3 regions of the Salinifilum aidingensis genome follow, and region 2 is predicted to be linked to each of the others. Evidence: riboswitches for the same ligand, from Rfam matches in the RefSeq annotation. Region 2 holds a riboswitch; each other region holds the start of a gene.
The links. Region 2 has a riboswitch for glycine ahead of gcvH (glycine cleavage system protein GcvH). Riboswitches for the same ligand answer to the same signal wherever they lie in the genome.

Region 1: it holds a riboswitch for glycine, as region 2 does, so the genes downstream of both, gcvT (glycine cleavage system aminomethyltransferase GcvT) here and gcvH (glycine cleavage system protein GcvH) in region 2, are expected to answer to the same signal.
Region 3: it holds a riboswitch for glycine, as region 2 does, so the genes downstream of both, gcvP (aminomethyl-transferring glycine dehydrogenase) here and gcvH (glycine cleavage system protein GcvH) in region 2, are expected to answer to the same signal.

Annotation. Positions count from the first base shown of each region.
Region 1 is NZ_BAAGTH010000010.1:74-6,733, reverse strand. It holds gene ACYVJE_RS14305 (phosphoenolpyruvate hydrolase family protein) at 1-334, opposite strand, end outside; gene ACYVJE_RS14300 (Tm-1-like ATP-binding domain-containing protein) at 405-1,658, opposite strand; gene ACYVJE_RS14295 (potassium channel family protein) at 1,721-2,515, opposite strand; gene ACYVJE_RS14290 (hypothetical protein) at 2,638-2,793, opposite strand; gene ACYVJE_RS14285 (acyl-CoA dehydrogenase family protein) at 2,975-4,153, opposite strand; gene ACYVJE_RS14280 (TetR/AcrR family transcriptional regulator) at 4,280-4,945, shown strand; glycine riboswitch at 5,082-5,175, shown strand; glycine riboswitch at 5,176-5,273, shown strand; gene gcvT (glycine cleavage system aminomethyltransferase GcvT) at 5,402-6,505, shown strand; partial or broken gene ACYVJE_RS14270 (serine hydroxymethyltransferase) at 6,568-6,660, shown strand, end outside.
Region 2 is NZ_BAAGTH010000005.1:203,611-210,270, reverse strand. It holds gene ald (alanine dehydrogenase) at 1-1,090, opposite strand, end outside; gene ACYVJE_RS09450 (GNAT family N-acetyltransferase) at 1,441-2,034, shown strand; gene ACYVJE_RS09445 (helix-turn-helix domain-containing protein) at 2,056-3,645, opposite strand; glycine riboswitch at 3,744-3,843, shown strand; glycine riboswitch at 3,844-3,938, shown strand; gene gcvH (glycine cleavage system protein GcvH) at 4,001-4,369, shown strand; gene ACYVJE_RS09435 (L-serine ammonia-lyase) at 4,715-6,070, shown strand; gene ACYVJE_RS09430 (DUF202 domain-containing protein) at 6,108-6,446, opposite strand; gene ACYVJE_RS09425 (YidH family protein) at 6,513-6,660, opposite strand, start outside.
Region 3 is NZ_BAAGTH010000008.1:184,786-191,445, reverse strand. It holds gene gcvH (glycine cleavage system protein GcvH) at 1-165, shown strand, start outside; gene garA (glycogen accumulation regulator GarA) at 285-749, shown strand; gene ACYVJE_RS13000 (bifunctional nuclease family protein) at 1,092-1,568, shown strand; gene ACYVJE_RS12995 (MerR family transcriptional regulator) at 2,099-2,617, shown strand; glycine riboswitch at 2,754-2,851, shown strand; glycine riboswitch at 2,852-2,970, shown strand; gene gcvP (aminomethyl-transferring glycine dehydrogenase) at 3,028-5,931, shown strand; gene ACYVJE_RS12985 (HesB/IscA family protein) at 6,096-6,368, shown strand; gene ACYVJE_RS12980 (3-methyladenine DNA glycosylase) at 6,639-6,660, opposite strand, start outside.

The DNA of each region.
Region 1 (6,660 bases), on a different contig from region 2:
CGAGTTGGCCGAGGAAGCGCTCGGGCATGAGGAACGGGTCGGTCCCGTTGACACCGGCGAGCACGGGGGTGCTGCGCACGACCGGCAGCACTTCCCGCGCCATCTCCACGACGATGTCGTTGGCGTTGCCGTAGGCCAGCAGCCCGGCCAGCGAGCCGCGCCCGGCCATGCGGTAGCGCCCCGAGTTGTACAGCACGATCAGGTCGATGCCGCCGCTCTCCTCGGCCTTGGCGGACAGGCCGGTGCCCGCGCCGCCGCCGACGACCGGCTCGCCGCGGTCGACCTTGCCGCGCAGCCGGGACAGCAGTTCCGGGCGTTCGACACGCTTCGTCATATCCCCTTCCCTCCCCGTGTACGGGTCATCCCCCGGGGGCCGTCCCCGCGCGGGCCGGTGCCTCGGCCGTTCACGACGACCGCGGAGCGGTACCGATGCCCACTTCCGCCGCGGCGGCCACCACGGCGTCGGTGAACTCCGCGTCGTTGATGTTGTGCGGCACGCGCCGCACCCGCTCGGCGTCGCGCACGTTCCGCTCGATCGCGCCGAACAGCCGCTCGTCGGCGGCGGCATCGCGGAACGCGGCACCGGGGGAGTCCAGCAGGGACACCCCGCCCTCGGGCAGCAGGAACCGCACGGGCCCCGCGCAGGCGTTGATCTTGCCGGCGAGGAACTCGCCGATGCGCTCGCACTCCTCGGCGGTGGTGCGCATCAGCGTCACCTGCGGGTTGTGCTCGTACAGCAACCGGTCGCGGAACTCCTCCGGCACGGTGCCGCGCGCACCGAAGTTCACCATGTCCAGCGCACCGCACGAGCCGACGTAGGGCACCCGGGTGCGCGCGATCGCGTCGAGGCGCTGCTCGCCGGCGCTCATCACACCGCCGACGAGCAGATCGGCGATCTCGGTGGTGGTGATGTCGACGACCGCTTCGACGTAGCCGTCGTCGACGAGCTTCTCCATGGCCCGCCCGCCCGTCCCGGTGGCGTGGAAGACCAGCGGGTCGTGGGTGGCGCGCATCCTGTCGGCGACGGCGGTCACGCACGGGGTGGTCACGCCGAACATGCTCAGCGCGAGCGCGGGTTCGTGCTCGGCTTCGGGGACCTCGTGCGTGAGCGCGCCGAGCAGCGCGTGCGCGGCGTTGCCGAGCACGCGGCGGGAGATGCGGTTCAGCCCGGCGACGTCGGTCACCGAGGGGAACAGCACCAGGTCCGAGGAGTCCACGTAGGAGGAGGTGTCACCGGATGCCACTGTGGACACGATCATCTTCGGCACGCCCACCGGGAGGGCGCGCAGACCGCGGGAGATCAGCGCGGTGCCGCCGGAGCCGCCGAGGCCGAGCACCCCGTCCGCCGGCCGCTCGGCCAGGAAGCGCTCGAGCGCGACGGCCATGGCGGCCACCGCCGTGCCGCGGTCGGCGGTGAACACCGCGTCCGCCCCCTCGGGGTGGTGCGCGGCGACGTCCCGGGCGGGGACGTCCGGTGCCGCGCTCCGCGCAGCGGGGCCGGTGCCGACGTCGACGGTGGTCACGGCGCAGTGCGGGGCGAGCAGCTCCGCCACGTAGCGCAGATCGTCCCCCTTCGTGTCGAACGTGCCCACCACGTAGGCCCTCGGCGTGCGGTGCCCTCCGGTCACGGCGCCCTCCGTACACGGCTGCGTGATCATCGCGGATGCTACTGCGGCAGCGCCTGCTCTGCCCAGAGGCGCGCGTCCGCCGCGTCAGCGGCTCACGGCGACCGGCCCTCGTCCGGGACGGCGGGCAGCTGCGCGCGCAGCGCGATGATCTCGGCCTTGAGGGAGGCGACCTCGCCGCACAGCCGTTCGGCCTCCGCGGCGCTGTCGGCCGTGGCCCGGCCGGCGCGCTCGACGGAGTTCTCCACACCGCCGAACTTCTCCACGAACCAGGAGGCGATGCTGCCGGTGACGACGCCGAGCAGGGCGATGCCCGCGAGCATCAACCCCACGGCGATGAGCTTGCCCTGCCCGGTCACGGGGTAGTAGTCGCCGTAGCCGACCGTGGTGATCGTCGCCATGGTCCACCACAGCGCATCCGCGAAGCTCGTGATCGTGGCCTCGCCGGCGCCGCGTTCGGCGTCCAGCACGGCGAGGGCGGCCGAGACGCCGAGCAGCGCGGTCGCGCCGGAGACGTACAGCACGACCTGCCCGCGCACCCGCGCCTGGATCCTGCGGTTCATCAGCACCAGCACCGTCACCAGCCGCAGCACGCGCAGCTGGCGCAGCACCGGGACGAGGATGACCACCAGGTCGAACAGGTTGTGCAGCACGAACCGGCCGCGCTGCCTGGCCAGGGCGAGGCGCACGGCGTAGTCCACGGCGAACGCGCCCCACGTGACCCACATGGCCACTCCGACGCCGCGGCGCACGCCCGGCTGCATGCCGGGTTCGAGCACCGTCCACGCGTACAGCGCGATGAGCGGCCACTCGGTGCGCTGCTCCCACTTCACCAGCGGTGGAGGAGCGGCGCTCCCCGCGTTCTCGGAGCGCACGGTCTCGGATGACATCGTGCCCATGGTGCCGTGCCCGGAAGCGCCCGGGAACACGGCCGCGGCACCGGTCACGTCCGCGCTGCCCGCGCGCGGAAGAACGGCCCGCCGATCCGCGGGGAACGGCGGGCCGCAGGGCGTCACCGGCTCGGCTTGTTGCCCTTGAGCAGCTTGTTCTTCGCCTCGTCGATCTTGGCCCGGGTCTTGGGGTCCTGGGCGTACTTCTTCGCCTGCCGGATCGCCCGGCGCCCCTGGGGGCTGCTGGCGAGTCCGACGATCTTCTTCATCAGCGACATGTCCGCTCCTGGTCGGTCCTCAGCACGCGGCCTGTCCGCCGAAGTCCTGCCCGTCGAACGGCAGACCGGCGCGTCGCCTGGGGATCAGGCGTCCACCAGCCTACCGAGGTGATCGCGGGGACGACACCGCGCGCGGCAGGCCCCGGCGCGGGGGCCCGGGGCAGGATCCAGCGCGGGGACCTCAGCCGAGCACCCCGCTGACCGAGCTGTGCCCCTTGAGGATGTTGCGGGCGATGGTGCGGCGCTGGATCTCGTCGGTGCCCTCGAAGATGCGCAGCAACCGCAGGTCGCGGAACCAGCGCTCGACCGGCAGCTCGCGGGTGTAGCCCATGCCGCCGTGGATCTGCATCACGCGGTCGACGATCTCGTTGGCGCGGGTCCCGCCGTAGAGCTTGGCCATGGACTGCGCGTGCCGCGAGTCCATCCCCTGGTCGACCTGCCAGGCCGCTTGCAGCACGAGCCACCGCAGCGCCTCGATCTCCACGGCCGAGTCGGCGATCATCCACTGGATGGCCTGCCGGTCGGCGATGGGCGCGCCGAAGGTCTGGCGGTTGTTGGCGTACTCGGTGGCCATCCCGACGAGCCGCTCGCAGGCGCCGAGCGCGTGCGCGGGCAGCATGTAGCGCCCGCGGCCGATCCACTGCATCGCGAGCTGGAAGCCCTGACCGACCTCGCCGAGCACGTTCTCCTCGGGCACGCGCACCTCGTCGAACACCAGCGAGGCGGGTTGGCGCTCCCACTCGCCCATGATGTCGATGGGTTCGGAGGTCCAGCCCATGTCGCGGTCGACGAGGAAGCAGGTCACTCCGCCGTCGGCGCCCTTGGACTTGTCGGTGACGGCGAACACCATGGCGAAGTCGGCGTCGATGCCGCCGGTGATGAAGGTCTTCTCGCCGTTGATCACCCACTCGCCGCCCTCCTTGCGGGCGGTGGTGCGGATGTTCTTCGCGTCCGATCCGGCACCGGGCTCGGTGATGGCGAAGCAGGACTTCCGGGTGCCTTCGATGGTGGGCAGCAGGTAGCGCCGCTGCTGCTCCTCGTTGCCGCGGTAGAGGATGTTGTCCGCGTCACCGCCGAACTGGAACGGCACGAACGTGCGCCCCAGCTCGATCTGGATCAGCGCCGTCAGCACGGCCGGCAGGCCCATCCCGCCGTACTCCTCGGGGGTCTGCACGCCCCAGAACCCCGCCTCGCGCGCCTTGTTCCGCAGGTCCGCCTGCTCCTGCTTGGTCAGCCCCCGCTCACCGGCGCGCTCCCGGTGCAGCACCTGCTGCTCCAGCGGCATGAGCTCGCGCTGGACGAACTGGCGCACCCAGTCGCGCACGTCGCGCTCGGTATCGGACAACGAGAAGTCGACCATTGACCTGCACCCTTCCGCGTGAGCTACTAACTAACAACGTTAGTTTTATGGCAGCCTAGAGTCGGCCGCGCAGCCTTCGCAAGAGGCGTCCACCCCAGGCCACCCCATCCCGACCGTGGAGAAACCGTGCCCCGTCCGAGCCGTCCCCGCCTGACGACCGAGCGCATCGCCCGGGTCGGCCTCGAGATCATCGACGCCGAGGGGCTCGAGGCGCTGTCCATGCGCCGCCTGGCCGAGCGCCTCGACGTCCGCGCGGCGTCGCTGTACAACCACGTGCCGAACAAGGACGACCTGCTGCACACGATCTCCGACGAGGTCATGGCCCAGGTCGACGTCTCCGGCTTCGAGGTCGACTGGCCCACCGGCCTGCGCACGTGGGCGCGGTCCTACCGCGCCGCCCTGCGCGCGCACCCCAACCTCGTGCCGTTCCTGGCCGGCGGACCGGCCCGCCGGGAGAACGCGCTGCGCCGCGCCGACCGGGTGCACGGCGGCCTCGTGCGCGCCGGCTGGCCGCAGCGGTACGCCACGATGATCGGCGCGTCGACGAAGTACCTCGTCGTCGGCTCGGCCATGGCCTCGTTCGCCGAGGGCTTCCCCGCCGACGCGAGCGTCTACGACGAGCGGTTCCCCCACCTCGACCGCGCCCACCTGCTGCCGCAGCACACCGAGATCGACGCGGACAGCTTCGAACTCGCCCTCGGAGCGCTCATCGACGGGCTGCGCGAGGTCCACCGCACCCTCACCGCAGCGGCGCGCGAGGGCGGAGCGGCGATGCCGCACACCCCGCGCTGACCTGCACGCGCAACCGAGTGAGATCAGCCTCGCGTTGCGGTTGACTGCCCGCGGGGTCCTCCGTAGCGTCACGCTCTGACCAGGCCACAACCGGACAGCAGCGGACAGCAGACCGCACAACCGAATACCGCGCCGTTGACTCCGTGCGGGAGAGATCCCGGCCCGTCGGGACGCCGAAGGAGCAAGCACTCCCCAGCAAACTCTCAGGCACCACCTACCGCACGGTACGAGGCGGAACGGGAGGAAAGCAGGAGCGGACCGCTTCTCGCCCACGGTGCAAGCCGTCCAGCGACGGTGAAACTCTCAGGCCCATGACTCCAGGGGAGATCGCCCGACGTGCGTACGACCGCGCGGGTGGCGATCGAAGTGGTCCGGCTACGCTGGCAGGATCCGATTGCGTGCAGTTCCGGACCCGCGACCGCCGACCGGCGCCGCCCCCAGGAGGAGTCAGACACGATGACCTCATCGAGGCAGACGCCCCTGCACCAGGTCCACGAGGAGCTGGGTGCGACGTTCACCGACTTCGCCGGCTGGCACATGCCGGTGCGGTACAGCAGTGACACCGCCGAGCACAACGCGGTGCGCAACAGCGCCGGCCTGTTCGACCTGTCGCACATGGGTGAGCTCCACATCCGCGGGCCGCAGGCCGCGGAGGCCATGGACTACGCCCTGCTGGCCAACACCTCGGCGATCACGCCCGGCCGCGCGCGCTACACGATGATCTGCAACAGCGACGGCGGCGTGCTCGACGACCTCATCGTCTACCGGCTGCGCGAGGACGAGTACCTCGTCGTCGCCAACGCCGCCAACGCCGGCACCGTCTCCGAAGCGCTGGCCGACCGCGTCTCCGGCTTCGAGGTCGAGTTCCACGACACCTCGCACGAGTACGCGCTCATCGCGCTGCAGGGGCCGAACGCGGCGGCGATCCTCGGGCCGCTGACCGACACCGACCTGTCGACCGTCAAGTACTTCGCCGGGTACTACAGCACCGTGGCTGGTCGCGAGGTCATGCTCGCCCGCACCGGTTACACCGGCGAGGACGGTTTCGAACTGTTCACCGCGCCGGAGGACGCCGAGCCGATCTGGCGGGCGCTCACCGAGGCCGGCGCGGACCACGACCTCAAGCCCGCCGGACTGTCCTGCCGGGACACGTTGCGGCTGGAAGCGGGTATGCCGTTGTACGGCAACGAGCTCAGCGCCGAGTTGACGCCGTACCACGCCAATCTCGGCCGGGTGGTCAAGCTCGACAAACCCGACGACTTCGTGGGCAAGGCCGCGCTGGCGAAGGTCGCCGAAGTTCCCACCGACCGGACACTGGTGGGGCTGAGCACCGATCAGCGGCGCGCGCCGCGGCACGGCTACTCCGTGCTCGACCCCGGGGGCAACGAGATCGGCGAGGTCACCAGCGGTGCGCCCTCCCCCACTCTGGGGCACCCGATCGCGATGGCCTATGTGGACCGCGCGCACAGCCAACCGGGCACGGCGCTGAACGTGGACGTGCGCGGCAGGTCGCTGCCGGTGGAGGTGGTGGAACTGCCGTTCTACCGCCGCGGCACGTGACAACCGCGCCGTTCGACCGATCCGCACGGCCGTCGCAGACAGAAAACAGGAGGCAACACCAAATGTCCACACCGGACCTGTTCAACGACCAGCTTGCCGCGGTCGACCCGGAGGTCGCTGCTGCGGTGGGTTCTGAGTTGCGTCGCCAGCAGAAC
Region 2 (6,660 bases):
TCGCGGCGATCCCGTGGGCCGTTCCCACCGCCTCGTTCGTCAGCACGCCGTCGTGGGCGTTGAGCCCGTCGGCCAGCGCCGCGTCCTCCAGGCAGGCCTGCCGCCATCCCTGGTCGGCCACGCGCAGCACGTACGGCAGGGTGACGTTGGTCAGCGCGTGCGTGGAGGTGTTCGGCACCGCGCCCGGCATGTTCGCCACGCAGTAGAACACCGAGTCGTGCACCCGGTAGGTCGGCTCGTCGTGCGTCGTCGGGTGCGAATCGGCGAAGCAGCCGCCCTGGTCGATGGCGATGTCCACGAGCACGCTGCCCGGTTTCATCGCCGCCACGAGCTCGTTGGACACGAGCTTCGGCGCCTTCGCCCCCGGGATGAGCACGGCGCCGATGACCAGGTCCGCCTCGCGCACCGCCTGCTCCACGGCGTAGCGGTTGGAGGCCACCGTCGTGATCCGGCCGCCGAACGCCCTGTCGATCTCGCGCAGCTTGGCGACGTTGGTGTCCAGCAGTTGCACGTCCGCGCCCATGCCGAGGGCGATGCGCGCGGCGTTGAGCCCGGCGACCCCGCCGCCGATGACGACCACGCGGGCCGGCGGGACGCCCGGCACGCCGCTGGGCAGCATGCCGCGCCCGCCGCTCGGCCGCATCAGCGAGTGCGCGCCGACCTGCGGCGCGAGGCGCCCGGCCACCTCGCTCATGGGGGCGAGCAGGGGCAGGGTGCCGTCGGCCAGCTGCACGGTCTCGTAGGCGATGCCGGTGACGCCCGCGGTCAGCACCGCCCGGGTGAGCTCCTCCGACGCGGCCAGGTGCAGGTAGGTGAACAGCACCTGGTCCCGCCGCAGGTGCGGGTACTCCTCCGGGATCGGCTCCTTGACCTTGAGGACGAGCTCGCCCTCCGACCAGACGTCCTCGTGCTGCCGCAGCACCTTCGCGCCCGCGGCCAGGAAGTCGTCGTCCGGGATGGACGAGCCCGCCCCCGCCTCGGCCTCCACGAAGACCTCGTGCCCGCGGGTGGTCAGCTCGTGCACACCCGCCGGGGTGAGCGCGACCCGGTACTCGTTGTTCTTGATCTCGCGCGGTACAGCGATGCGCACGGTCGATCCTTTCCCTCGGTGTCGCGTGTCACGATCCGTCGCACCGCTGGGCGACGCATCATTCCCACACGATGAGCGTGCCCACCTCCGTTTGTGCCGTCAGCACAAAACGCCTGCGCAAGGAGATGTGGGCCCGAACGGGCGATGACGTCGAAGAGGAGCGCGGACCGCCGGTACCGGTCCGCCGAGCGGCCGGTGCACCCGGTTGCGGTCCTCGTGGGGACCGGGGGCACGCGCTCCGCTGCGCACCTCCAGCGCGGAACACCTGCGCAAGAGCGGTGTGGGGCATGATCGGGGGAGGCCGCGCGTCCGCGGGGCGCGTCCGCGCGAAGCGCTCGAGGAGGGTGACGATGGCAGAAGCAGGCCGAGGGTTCCGCGTCCGGCCGCCGCGCCCGTCCGACCTGGAAGCCCTCCTCGCCATCCACGGCGACCCGCGGACGAACCGGCACAACCCGCGCGGGCCGCTGCGCGACCGCGAGGAGGGCCGAGCCCTGCTGGAGGAGTGGATCGACGACTGGCGGCGCTGCGGCATCGGTTACTGGACGGTGACGGCCTCCCCGGATGTTCCGGGAGGGACCGGTGCGCCGGGAGAGGTGGGTGCGCGGGGGAACCCCGGAGGGGGAGACCCCGGGAGCATCGCCGGTTTCGGCGGCGCGCGGTACCTGGCGGCCGGATCGGCGCGGGTGTTCAACCTGTACTACCGGTTCGCCCCGGACCGGTGGGGGCGCGGGTGGGCCTCGGCCCTCGCGCGGCACGCGGTCGGCGCAGCGCACCGCGCCGACCGCGGGACACCGGTGATCGCGCGGATGGAACCCGCCAACCGGGCGTCCGAACGCGTCGCGGAGAAGGCGGGGCTGGCCTTCGCCGGCCACGACCGCAACGGGCGCCGCGTCCTCGCCGACCGCCCGGTCGCGGAGGGGTTCCTCGCGGACCTGCCCCCGTGAGCGCGGGAGGTCAGCGGGCGCTCAGTCGTGCTGGGCCCACGCGCCGGCGAGCAGCTGGACGAGCAGCGCCGCGCGCACGTCCGGGTCGTCCAGGTCGAGCTGCAGGACCTCCTCGACCCGCCGCATCCGGTACCGGAAGGTGTTCGGGTGCACCCGCAGCTCGCGGCTGGCCCGCCGCGGCTCGGCCGGGTGCCGCAGCCAGGCGTGCAACGTGGCCACGTAGTCCGAGCCGTGCCGCCGGTCGTGCTCGCGCAACGCCGCGAGCGGCCCCAGCGCGCCCACGCCCGCGTCCGTGGCGGCCCCGGCCATCCGCGACAGCACCAGCGCTGGCCAGTGCTCCTCGTACACCACCACCCGCGAGCGGGTGAGCCCGCCGCGGGACAGTCCCACGAGCTCGTCGGCCTGCCCGCGGGAGGCGGCGAGATCGGCGACGCCGACGGCCGTGCCCACGCCGATGAGCGGACGCGGGTCGATGTCCCACCCGGCCAGCGCCTCCCGCAGCGTGCGCCACCCGCCGGGACCGGAACGGTCCGGAACCACCGCGTACAGCAGGTTGCCGATCTCCGTGACCAGCGGGTGCGGCCCGATCCCGCGGGTGATCCACTCCCAGATGCCCAGCCGGTGCCCCTCGTCCGGCCCCTCCGGGGCGGGCACCTCGATCGCCACCACCCGGTGCGGCTCGTTCGACACGGCCAGCTCCGTGGCGGCCGCGCGCCAGCCCTCGCCTCCCTGCAGCAGCAGGCGCACCTGCTCGGCCGAGCGCTGCCGCTCCGCGTCGGAGACCGCGCGCCAGCGCAGCAGGCGCAGCGCCACGAGCGGGGCGGTGTCGGCGAAGGCGGTGGCGCGCTCCTCGGAGACCTCCTCCGGCACCACGGCCCACATCGACCCCAGCAGCTCGCCGCCCATCCGGATGGGCACCACCAGCCGCGGCAGCGTGCCGTCCTGCTGCGCGGGCACGAACACGGCCGAGCCGGACTTGCTCAGCTGCCGGAACGTGCCGCGGGCGCGGAACTTGGCCAGCACCTCGTCCGGCTGGCGCCGCCCCATGATCGTCGACACGCGCGCCGGGTCGATCCGGTCCTGCCGCGCCGAGTGCGCCAGCACCTGCGAGTGCGCGTCCTCGATCGTGACCGGTGCGTCGACGACATCGGCGACCGCGTCGGCCACGCGGAACAGGTCCCCCAGGCCCGGCAGCCCGGTGAACTCCCGCGCGGAGCCGCCGGCCGCGGGCACCTCCGGCTCCTCCCGGCGGCCGCCGGCCTCCGCCAGCGCGGCGCGCACCAGCCACACCAGTTGCGCCCACGAGGTGCCGGGCAGCACTTCCACGAGCGCGAGTCCGGCCTCCCGCGCGGCCGCGCGCACCGGTTCCTCGTCGGGCCACGGCGCCTTGCACAGCAGACCGGCCGCACCCCGCTCGGCGCACTCGGCGACGAGGTCGAGCGCCTCGCTGCGGTCGTGGCACGCCACACCGAGAACCAGATCACCTTCGGTGATCGTGATGTCGGCCTCAGCGACGACGACGTCGCCCACGCACGGGGTCGCGTCCGGCAGAACCGCTGCGCGCAGCAAAGTCGGGCCCACCCGCTGGACGAGCGCGGGGAGTTCCAACATGAGCTGCCTCACTGGTGCGCGGCCGGTGGTGCGGTGGGGCGTGTTGACAGCCCGCTGCGTCCGTTTATCGTGACCACACCGACAATCGCATAAGCCGATGATCCCGAGCGGGAGAGACCCCGAGTGCCCCTGGGCACCGGGGCGCCGAAGGAGCAAGACTCCCCGCAAACTCTCAGGCCCAGTGACCGCTCGGAGGAGGTGACTCTGGAAAGCGGCATCACCGCAGGTGCCGCACCCACGGTGCAAGTCGCGCACGCGGCGAAGCTCTCAGGTTCCGCAACAGAGGGGGAGGCCCATCCCGGGCAGTGCACTGACCGCGGCCTGCCCGGACGACGAACGGACGGAGCCTCCCGACATGACGTTGCCGAGCGAACTGCACTACACCGAGGAGCACGAGTGGCTCTCCGACTCCGGTGAGATCACCCGGATCGGCATCACCCAGCACGCCGCCGACGCCCTCGGCGACATCGTCTACGTCCAGCTGCCCGAGGTCGGGGAGCAGATCGAGGCGGGGCAGTCCTGCGGCGAGCTCGAATCCACGAAATCGGTGAGCGACCTCTACGCGCCGGCGACCGGGGAGGTCACCGCCGTCAACGAGGCCGTGGTCGACGATCCTGCGATCGTCAACTCGGACCCGTACGGTCAGGGGTGGCTGCTGGAGGTGCGCGTCACCGAGATGGGCAAGGTGCTCACCGCCGAGGAGTACCAGCAGCTCATCGGTTAGGGCCTGTTCCGGAACCTCCTCCGTTGTGCGCGGGGTTCAGCGTGGATGCGCCGCGAGGCGGTGGAGAGCGGCGTGGCGGAGTCCCCTCCGAAAGGGGCGGACGCTGCCCCGCGAGGCGCCACGCTCCCCGCACAGCAGGTGTGCGAGGTTGCGGAACAGGATCTTGGATCCTGAGGGAGTCCGGGCGGCCGGCCGCCCGGAGCGACGAGCCCACCGGCCGCCGGTGCACCGTTCCCGCCCGCGTTCACCGCGGTGCCGCTGCACGGGAATGACCAGTGAGACGACACCGCGGTCGCTGGCAGGGCGCGGTCCCGCGGCCTGACAGCACAACAGGGGGACCGATCAATGGCGATCAGCGTCTTCGACCTCTTCTCCGTGGGAATCGGACCGTCGAGTTCGCACACCGTCGGCCCGATGAGAGCTGCCCGCATGTTCGCCGAACGGCTGGAGCGGGACGGCGCGCTGCCCGCGGTCGCGCGGGTGCGGGCCGAATTGTTCGGATCGCTCGGCGCCACCGGAACCGGCCACGGCAGCCCGAACGCGGTGCTGCTCGGCCTGGAGGGCAACGCCCCCGAAACGGCCGACCCGGCCGTCGGCGGCGAGCGCGCGGCGGAGATCCGGCAGAGCGGCAGTCTGCGGCTGGCCGGTTCCCGCGAGATCCCGTTCCCGGTGGACGACGACCTGGTGCTGCACCGGCAGAAATCGCTGCCGGTGCACCCCAACGGCATGCGGTTCTCCGCCACCGACTCCTCCGGTGCGGAGCTGGCCAGCGCCGACTACTACTCCGTGGGCGGCGGTTTCGTCGTCGACGAGCAGGCCAGCGGCACCGACCGCATCGCCCCGGACGCGACCGCCGTGCGGCTGCCGTTCCACAGCGGCGAGCAACTGCTGCACACGGCCGTCGAGCTGGGGCTGCCGATCAGCGAGGTGATGCGCGCCAACGAGATGTCCTGGCGCAGCCCGGAGGAGGTGCGCGACGGCCTGCTGCACATCTGGCACGTGATGCGCGAGTGCGTCGACAACGGGTGCCGCGCCACCGGCCACCTGCCCGGCGGGCTGAAGGTGCGCCGCCGCGCGGCGGACCTGCGGGCGAAGCTGTCCGACGAGGACGACCCGACCGAGTGGGCGGGGCTGTACGCGCTGGCGGTCAACGAGGAGAACGCGGCCGGCGGCCGCGTGGTGACCGCGCCGACCAACGGCGCGGCGGGGATCGTGCCCGCCGTGCTGCACTACTACGCGCGGTTCGTCCGCGGTGCCGACGAGGACGGCATCGTGCGCTTCCTGCTCACCGCGGGCGCCATCGGCGCGCTGTTCAAGGAGAACGCGTCGATCTCCGGTGCCGAGGTGGGCTGCCAGGGCGAGGTCGGCTCGGCCTGCTCCATGGCCGCCGCCGGGCTGACCGAGGTCCTCGGCGGCACCCCGGCGCAGGTGGAGAACGCCGCCGAGATCGCCGTCGAGCACAACCTCGGGCTGACCTGCGACCCGATCGGCGGGCTCGTGCAGATCCCGTGCATCGAGCGCAACGCGGTCGCTTCGGTCAAGGCGATCACGGCGGCGCGCATGGCGCTGCGCGGCAACGGCACGCACTTCGTGTCCCTGGACAAGGCGATCAAGACGATGCGCAACACCGGGCGCGACATGAAGGACAAGTACAAGGAGACGGCGCGGGGCGGCCTCGCGGTCAACGTCATCGAGTGCTGAAGGCCCGCTCGCAACGGAGGAGGTCGCGCACGGGCTCTCAGAGCACGATGTACAGCAGGGCAGCGGCGCCGGTGAGCACCACCGCCGCGGTGACCGCCGCGTGCAGCCCCGCACCGGGCAGCGGGCGGGCGGCGTGCAACCGGCGCTCCTCCTGCAGGTTCCGGCGCCAGGTCAGCCACGTGCTGCCCGCGGCCAGCGGCACGAGCACCACCGCGCAGACGGCCGCGGCGAGCACGCTGTGCCAGGCGAGCAGCCGCAGCAGCACGAGGACGCCCACGGTGAACGCCAGCGTGGTGCGCAGCCAGGCCAGGGCGGTGCGCTCGGTCTGCAGCCCGGGGTCCCAGGGCTGCCGGGGGCGCGGTCCGTTCGCCGTCATCGCGGTGCTCCCTCCGCGGCGGGCGCCCTCTCCGCGTCGGGTGTCCGTTCCCTCGCGGTGCGCATCTCAGACGCCGGGCAGGAACATGAGCACGCAGGCGAGCACACCGGCCGCGACGAGGCCGTAACCGAGCACGGGCCCGAGCCGCGGGGCGGGCAGGGTGCGCCCCGCGCGCAGCGCCCGCTCGGTGGCGAACCAGCGGTGGAACGCCCCA
Region 3 (6,660 bases), on a different contig from region 2:
GGTGTCGTCACCGCCCGCAACGAGGCCCTGCAGGACCGGCCCGAGCTGGTCAACAGCGACCCCTTCGGGCAGGGGTGGCTCGTGGAGCTGCGCCTGGCGGACGTCGCCGAGTGGGACGTGCTGCTCGACGCCGAGGCCTACCAGCGGCTGATCGAGCAGGAATGACCGCGCCGCGGCGCGCGTTGATCACTGCGGCGACCGGGACTCCCGCGTACTCGGGCTGGTGCCGGCGCGGTACGTTGGAATCTCGTTGGCACGATCTATCCGCGTAGAGGAGAGCTCAGGTGAGCCAGAACAGCGGCTCCGGTGACGTCCCACCGGAGCAGTCACCGGAGACCACCTCGGTCTTCAAGCCCTTCTCGGAGCAGGACGGCACCGAGAGCGCCCCGCAGACCGAGTCCGCGGGCTCAGGGGTCGACGCGCTGCCGGCCGGGTCGGCGCTGCTGGTGGTGAAGCGCGGTCCGAACGCGGGCTCGCGGTTCCTGCTGGACCGGGAGACCACCAGCACGGGGCGGCACCCGGACAGCGACATCTTCCTCGACGACGTCACGGTCTCGCGCCGGCACGCCGAGTTCCGGCGCGAGGGCAACGACTTCGTCGTCGTCGACGTCGGCAGCCTCAACGGCACCTACGTCAACCGGGAACCGGTGGACACCTCGGTGCTGGCCAACGGTGACGAGGTGCAGGTCGGCAAGTTCCGGTTGGTGTTCCTGACCGGGCCGGCCGACGGGGGACAGAGCGCGCGCTGAAGCGGCAGCGGACCTGAACGCGGGGCGACGCCGGTGAGCGGGCGCCGCCCCGAGCGGTGCGAGTGTCGCCGCCGAGGCGCGACTGCGCGGCCCGGTCAGCCTTCGCGTCCACCGCCGCCCGCGGGGCGGTGTAGGGTGACGAGCGCTGCCGTCGGCCGGGAACCCGCGGCGATCCGCCGAGCGGCGGGGTTGCGACGGGCCCGCGCCTCCCGTCGGGGCGGTGCGCAGTGGAGGACGGACGGCTGGGCGCGTCCGCCGTATCGCGGGTAGCGTCGGAAGCGTCGGTGCGCGATCCTCGACAGGGATGTCACGCTTCGGCGCGCTGGAGGAGGCGATGTGACGATGAGCAGCGAGATGCGCGTCGTCGGCGTGCGCGTGGAACTACCGGCCAACCAGCCGATCCTGCTGCTGCGGGAGACGGAGGGTGAGCGGTACCTGCCGATCTGGATCGGCTCGGTGGAGGCGACCGCCATCGCGCTGGAGCAGCAGGGGGTGCGGCCGGCGCGTCCGCTGACGCACGATCTGCTCAAGGATGTGATCGGTGCCCTGGGGCGTGATCTCGAGCAGGTGCGTATCACGGATCTGCAGGAGGGGACGTTCTTCGCCGAACTCGTCTTCGACGGGGACGTGCGAGTGTCGGCTCGGCCGAGCGACTCGGTGGCTCTGGCCCTGCGCGCCGGCGTGTCCATCCACGCCGACGAGGCGGTGCTGGACGAGGCAGGTCTGATCATCCCGGACGAGCAGGAAGACGAAGTGGAGAAGTTCCGCGAGTTCCTGGATTCGGTCTCACCGGAGGACTTCCGCGGCGCGGACACGTGACCGCGCGAGGACGATCGCGGAGCGACGGGGCCCTCGGCGCGGTCGAGGGCCCCGTCGTCGTCGCGCTCCCTCGCCCGCGTGTGGCGGGGGCGGCGCGGAGGCCCCGCCGCTGTTGATCTTCTCCGGCGTGGTCCGCGCGTCGCGTTGACCGCCCACACCGGGCGGCCTACTGTCGAATTGCGCGAATCGCTCCGGTGTCGTTTTCGCTGGCAGTCGTGGGGGATCGGGACAGCAGGGAGGTCCCGGCTGCTGGCGCCGAGGCGGGTGCTGGCGGGCACCCGGGCGCGTCGGCTGCCGGGACCGGCAGCCGGGCCGGAGCGGATTCGCCGAACGCACCGGACCGGATTCGTCGGCAGCGTGCCGGACGAGGGGAGGCAGGCGTGGTCGAGCAAGCGCCCGAGCGGGGTTCCGCAGGGGAAGAGGACGAGTCGCCTGGTGCGCCGTCCGCTGGGACCGCTGCGACCGGTGCGCCCCCGATGCCCGGCGGGGGCGGCGTGACGGAGGAATCGTCCCCGCGCGGGGCCGGCGGAATGCTGCCCGAGGACTCGGTATCCGACGAGCTCGTCGGTTTCCGGGGAGCGGCGGCGTGCCAGATCGCGGGCATCACCTACCGCCAGTTGGACTACTGGGCGCGCACGAAGCTCGTGGGCCCGTCGATCCGCAGCGCCACCGGTTCGGGTTCGCAGCGGCTCTACTCGTTCAAGGACATCCTCGTGCTCAAGGTGGTCAAACGGCTGCTGGACACGGGGGTGTCGCTGCACAACATCCGGCTGGCCGTGGACCACCTGCGCAGCAGGGGGGTGCGCGACCTGGCGGGGCTCACGTTGTTCAGCGATGGCACCACCGTCTACGAGTGCACCTCCCCCGAGGAGGTCGTCGACCTGCTGCAGGGCGGGCAGGGCGTCTTCGGGATCGCCGTGAGCGGGGCGATGCGCGAGATCACCGGGACGATCCACGAGTTCCCCGCCGAACGCGCCGACGGCGCGCTGGTCGAACCGCTCGAGGAGGACGAGCTCTCCCGCCGGCGGCGGGACCGGCGCACCGGGTGACCGCGGGCCCGGGGCCGCGACCCCGGCGGGGACGGGCGCACCGCGCGCTCGCGCCGGTGCGCACCGTCAAGCAGGTGTGCGTCAGCTGACAGCCCCTCGGGCGGGAGCGCCTGATCAGGTATGCTCACGACATCGCTGACCCCGTGCGGGAGAGTTCGGCTCGAGCGATCGAGTCGGCGCCGAAGGAGCAAATCTCCCCATCAACCTCTCAGGCCACTGGACCGCGCGGGCGAGATGCCTCTGGAAAGAGGGTGCGGCGACGGCGGCGCACCCCGCCGACGGTGCAAGTCCGGCCGGACCGCCGGACGAAGCTCTCAGGCGTTCGCGCAGCGAACAGTGACAGAGGGGGAGAGTCGGCAGCACGCTGGTGTTGCCGCCCCCTTGTTCGCCGCGAAGATTGAGGTTGGGCGATGACCGACGTGACCCACGACCGCATTCCACTCGCCGCGCTGGAGCACGGGACTCCGTTCGCCGATCGGCACGTCGGGCCGACGCCGGCGGAACTCGCCCGGATGCTCGACGTGGTCGGGGTCGGTTCCCTCGAGGAACTGGCAGACAAAGCCGTGCCCAGCGGAATCCGTGAGCGGGACCTGCAGCTCGAGCTGCCGGAACCGGCCACGGAAGCCCAGGCGCTCGCGGAGCTGCGCGACCTCGCGCAGCGCTGCACCCCGCGCACCCAGATGATCGGGCTCGGCTACTACGACACGATCACCCCCGGGGTGATCCTGCGCAACGTGCTGGAGAACCCCGCCTGGTACACGGCCTACACGGCTTACCAGCCGGAGATCTCGCAGGGGCGGCTGGAAGCCCTGCTGAACTTCCAGACGATGGTCTCGGATCTGACGGGGGTGCCGGTCGCCAACGCCTCCATGCTGGACGAGTCCACCGCTGCCGCCGAGGGCATGACGCTGGTGCGGCGCGGCGGCAAGGCCAAGTCGCCGCGGTTCGTCGTCGATGCCGACACGCTGCCGCAGACCGTGGAAATCCTGCGCACCCGCGCGGAACCGCTCGGCATCGAGCTGGAGGTCGCCGACCTGTCGCAGGGCGCGAGCGGTCTGCCGGACGGCGAGTTCTTCGGCGCGCTGCTGGCCTACCCGGGCGCCTCCGGCGCCGTCCGGGACCAGGGGGAGGTGCTCGCGGAGATCCACCGCCGCGGGGCGCTGGCCGTGGTCGCCACCGACCTGCTGGCCCTGACGCTGCTGCGCGCCCCCGGTGAGATCGGCGCCGACGTCGTCGTCGGCAACACCCAGCGCTTCGGCGTGCCGCTCGGGTTCGGCGGCCCGCACGCCGGGTTCATGGCCGTGCGCAAGGGCCTGGAGCGGCAGCTGCCGGGACGTCTCGTCGGCGTGAGCGTCGACACGGACGGCAACCAGGCCTACCGGCTGGCACTGCAGACCCGCGAGCAGCACATCCGCCGCGAGAAGGCCACGAGCAACATCTGCACCGCGCAGGTGCTGCTGGCGGTCATGGCGGGCATGTACGCCGTCTACCACGGCCCGGCGGGCCTGCGGAACATCGCCACCCGGGTGCACCGGATGGCGGCCGTGCTGGCCGCCCGCCTGCGCCAGGGCGGGGTCGAGGTCGTCGAGGACGCCTTCTTCGACACGGTGCTGGCCCGCGTGCCCGGGCGCGCCGACGAGGTCGTGGCCGCCGCGCGCGCGAAGGGCATCAACCTGCGCAGGGCCGATGCGGACCACGTGGGCATCGCCTGCGACGAGAGGACGACCCGGCAGGACCTGCGCGGCGTGTGCGCCGCGTTCGGCCTCACCGCCGAGCTCGGCGAGCTGGACGAGCTGGACACCGGCACCGCGGACGCGCTGCCGCGCCCGCTCGAGCGCACGTCCGAGTACCTGACCCACCCGGTGTTCCACCGCCACCAGTCGGAGACCTCGCTGCTGCGCTACCTGCGGGAGCTCTCCGACAAGGACGTCGCGCTGGACCGCAGCATGATCCCGCTGGGCTCGTGCACGATGAAGCTCAACGCCACCACCGAGATGGAGCCGGTCACCTGGCCCGAGTTCGGCGACCTGCACCCGTTCGCGCCCGCGGAGGACGCCGAGGGGATGCTGCGGATCGTCGACGACCTCCAGCGGTGGCTGGCCGACATCACCGGCTACGACGCGGTGAGCGTGCAGCCCAACGCGGGCAGCCAAGGCGAGTTCGCCGGTCTGCTGGCCATCCGCGCCTACCAGCAACAGCGCGGGCAGGAGCAGCGGGACGTCTGCCTGATCCCGGCCAGCGCGCACGGCACCAACGCCGCCAGCGCCACCATGGCCGGGCTGCGCGTGGTCGTCGTGCGCTGCGACGACTCGGGCAACGTCGAGATGGAGCACCTGCGGGAGCTCGCGGCCAAGCACGCCGACGACCTCGCCGCGATCATGATCACCTACCCGTCCACGCACGGCGTGTACGAGGACACCGTGCGGGAGGTGTGCGGCGTCGTCCACGAGGCGGGCGGTCAGGTCTACGTCGACGGGGCGAACCTCAACGCCCTCATCGGGCTGGCCCGGATGGGCAAGTTCGGCGCGGACGTGTCCCACCTGAACCTGCACAAGACGTTCTGCATCCCGCACGGGGGCGGCGGTCCCGGTGTGGGCCCGATCGGCGTGCGCGAGCACCTCGCCCCGTTCCTGCCGAACCACCCGCTGCAGCCGCAGGCCGGTCCGGAGACCGGGGTCGGCCCGATCAGCGAAACCCCGTGGGGGAGCGCGTCGATCCTGCCGATCTCCTGGGCGTACGTGCGGATGATGGGTGCCGACGGGCTGCGCCGGGCCACGTTGACCGCGGTCGCGGCGGCGAACTACGTGGCGCGGCGCCTGGACCACTACTTCCCGGTGCTCTACACCGGCAAGGACGGCTACGTGGCCCACGAGTGCATCCTCGACCTGCGGCCGATCAGCAAGAGCAGCGGCGTCTCGGTGGACGACGTGGCCAAGCGGCTCGCCGACTACGGCATCCACGCGCCGACCATGTCCTTCCCGGTCAACGGCACGCTCATGGTGGAGCCGACCGAGAGCGAGGACCTCGCCGAGCTCGACCGGTTCTGCGAGGCCATGATCCAGGTCCGCGCCGAGATCGACAAGGTCACCGCCGGTCAGTGGCCGGCCGAGGACAACCCGCTGGTGCACGCGCCGCACACCGCCGCCTCGCTGGCCGGTGACTGGCCGCACGCCTACAGCCGGCAGGAGGCGGCCTACCCGATGGGCACGGGGGTGGCCTCCAAGGTCTGGCCGGCGGTGCGCCGCGTCGACGGGGCGCGCGGGGACCGCCACCTGGTCTGCTCGTGCCCGCCGCTGTCGGCCTACGAGAGCTGAGGTCCTCCGCGGGGCGTGTGCGCCTTCCTTCCCAGGGCAGTCGCGCACGCGCCCCGCGCGGGCGCCCGTCCCGGATTCCGCCGCACGGCGGATTTGCGTGCGGCGTTGGGAGCATGACACGGTTGCCCTTTTACGTGACGGCTCCGAGAGGAATGGGGCGAATCATGCTCACCATCAGTGAGAGTGCCGCGGAGGTCATCAAGCTGGTCCTGATCGGCGGTGACTCTCCGGAAGGGTCCGGGCTGCGCATCGCGGCCAGCGGCGACGGGTTGCAGGCCGCGGTCGCGGACGAGCCGGAAGCCCAGGACCAGGTGGTCGAGCGGGACGGGGTCCGTGTGTTCCTGGAACAGCACGCTGCTTCCGTGCTCTCGGACAAGACGCTCGACGCGGAACGCGACGACAATGGTGAGCTGAGCCTGGCCGTCCGCGAGGACTGACACCACTGACGTCATCGGCCGTCGGCGGCGCGCGTTCCCGTCCGGAACCGCCGCCGGCGGCTTTCGCGCATCGCGTCCCACCGGCGCACGGCCGCCCGGCGCGATGGTGCGCGCGCCCGGTGCCGCGGTGCGCGAGCGTCGTGGGCAGCAGCCATGGTGGTCGGGACGGCTGACGACGTCAACACCCGCAGCGGGCCCGCTGGCCGGGCCGCCGATGGGGCCGAGCCGCTGCGGCGGACCCGTCCGCGGCGCCGGGCCTCCCCGCCCGGCTCAGGCGCGGGCGCCGTCGGCG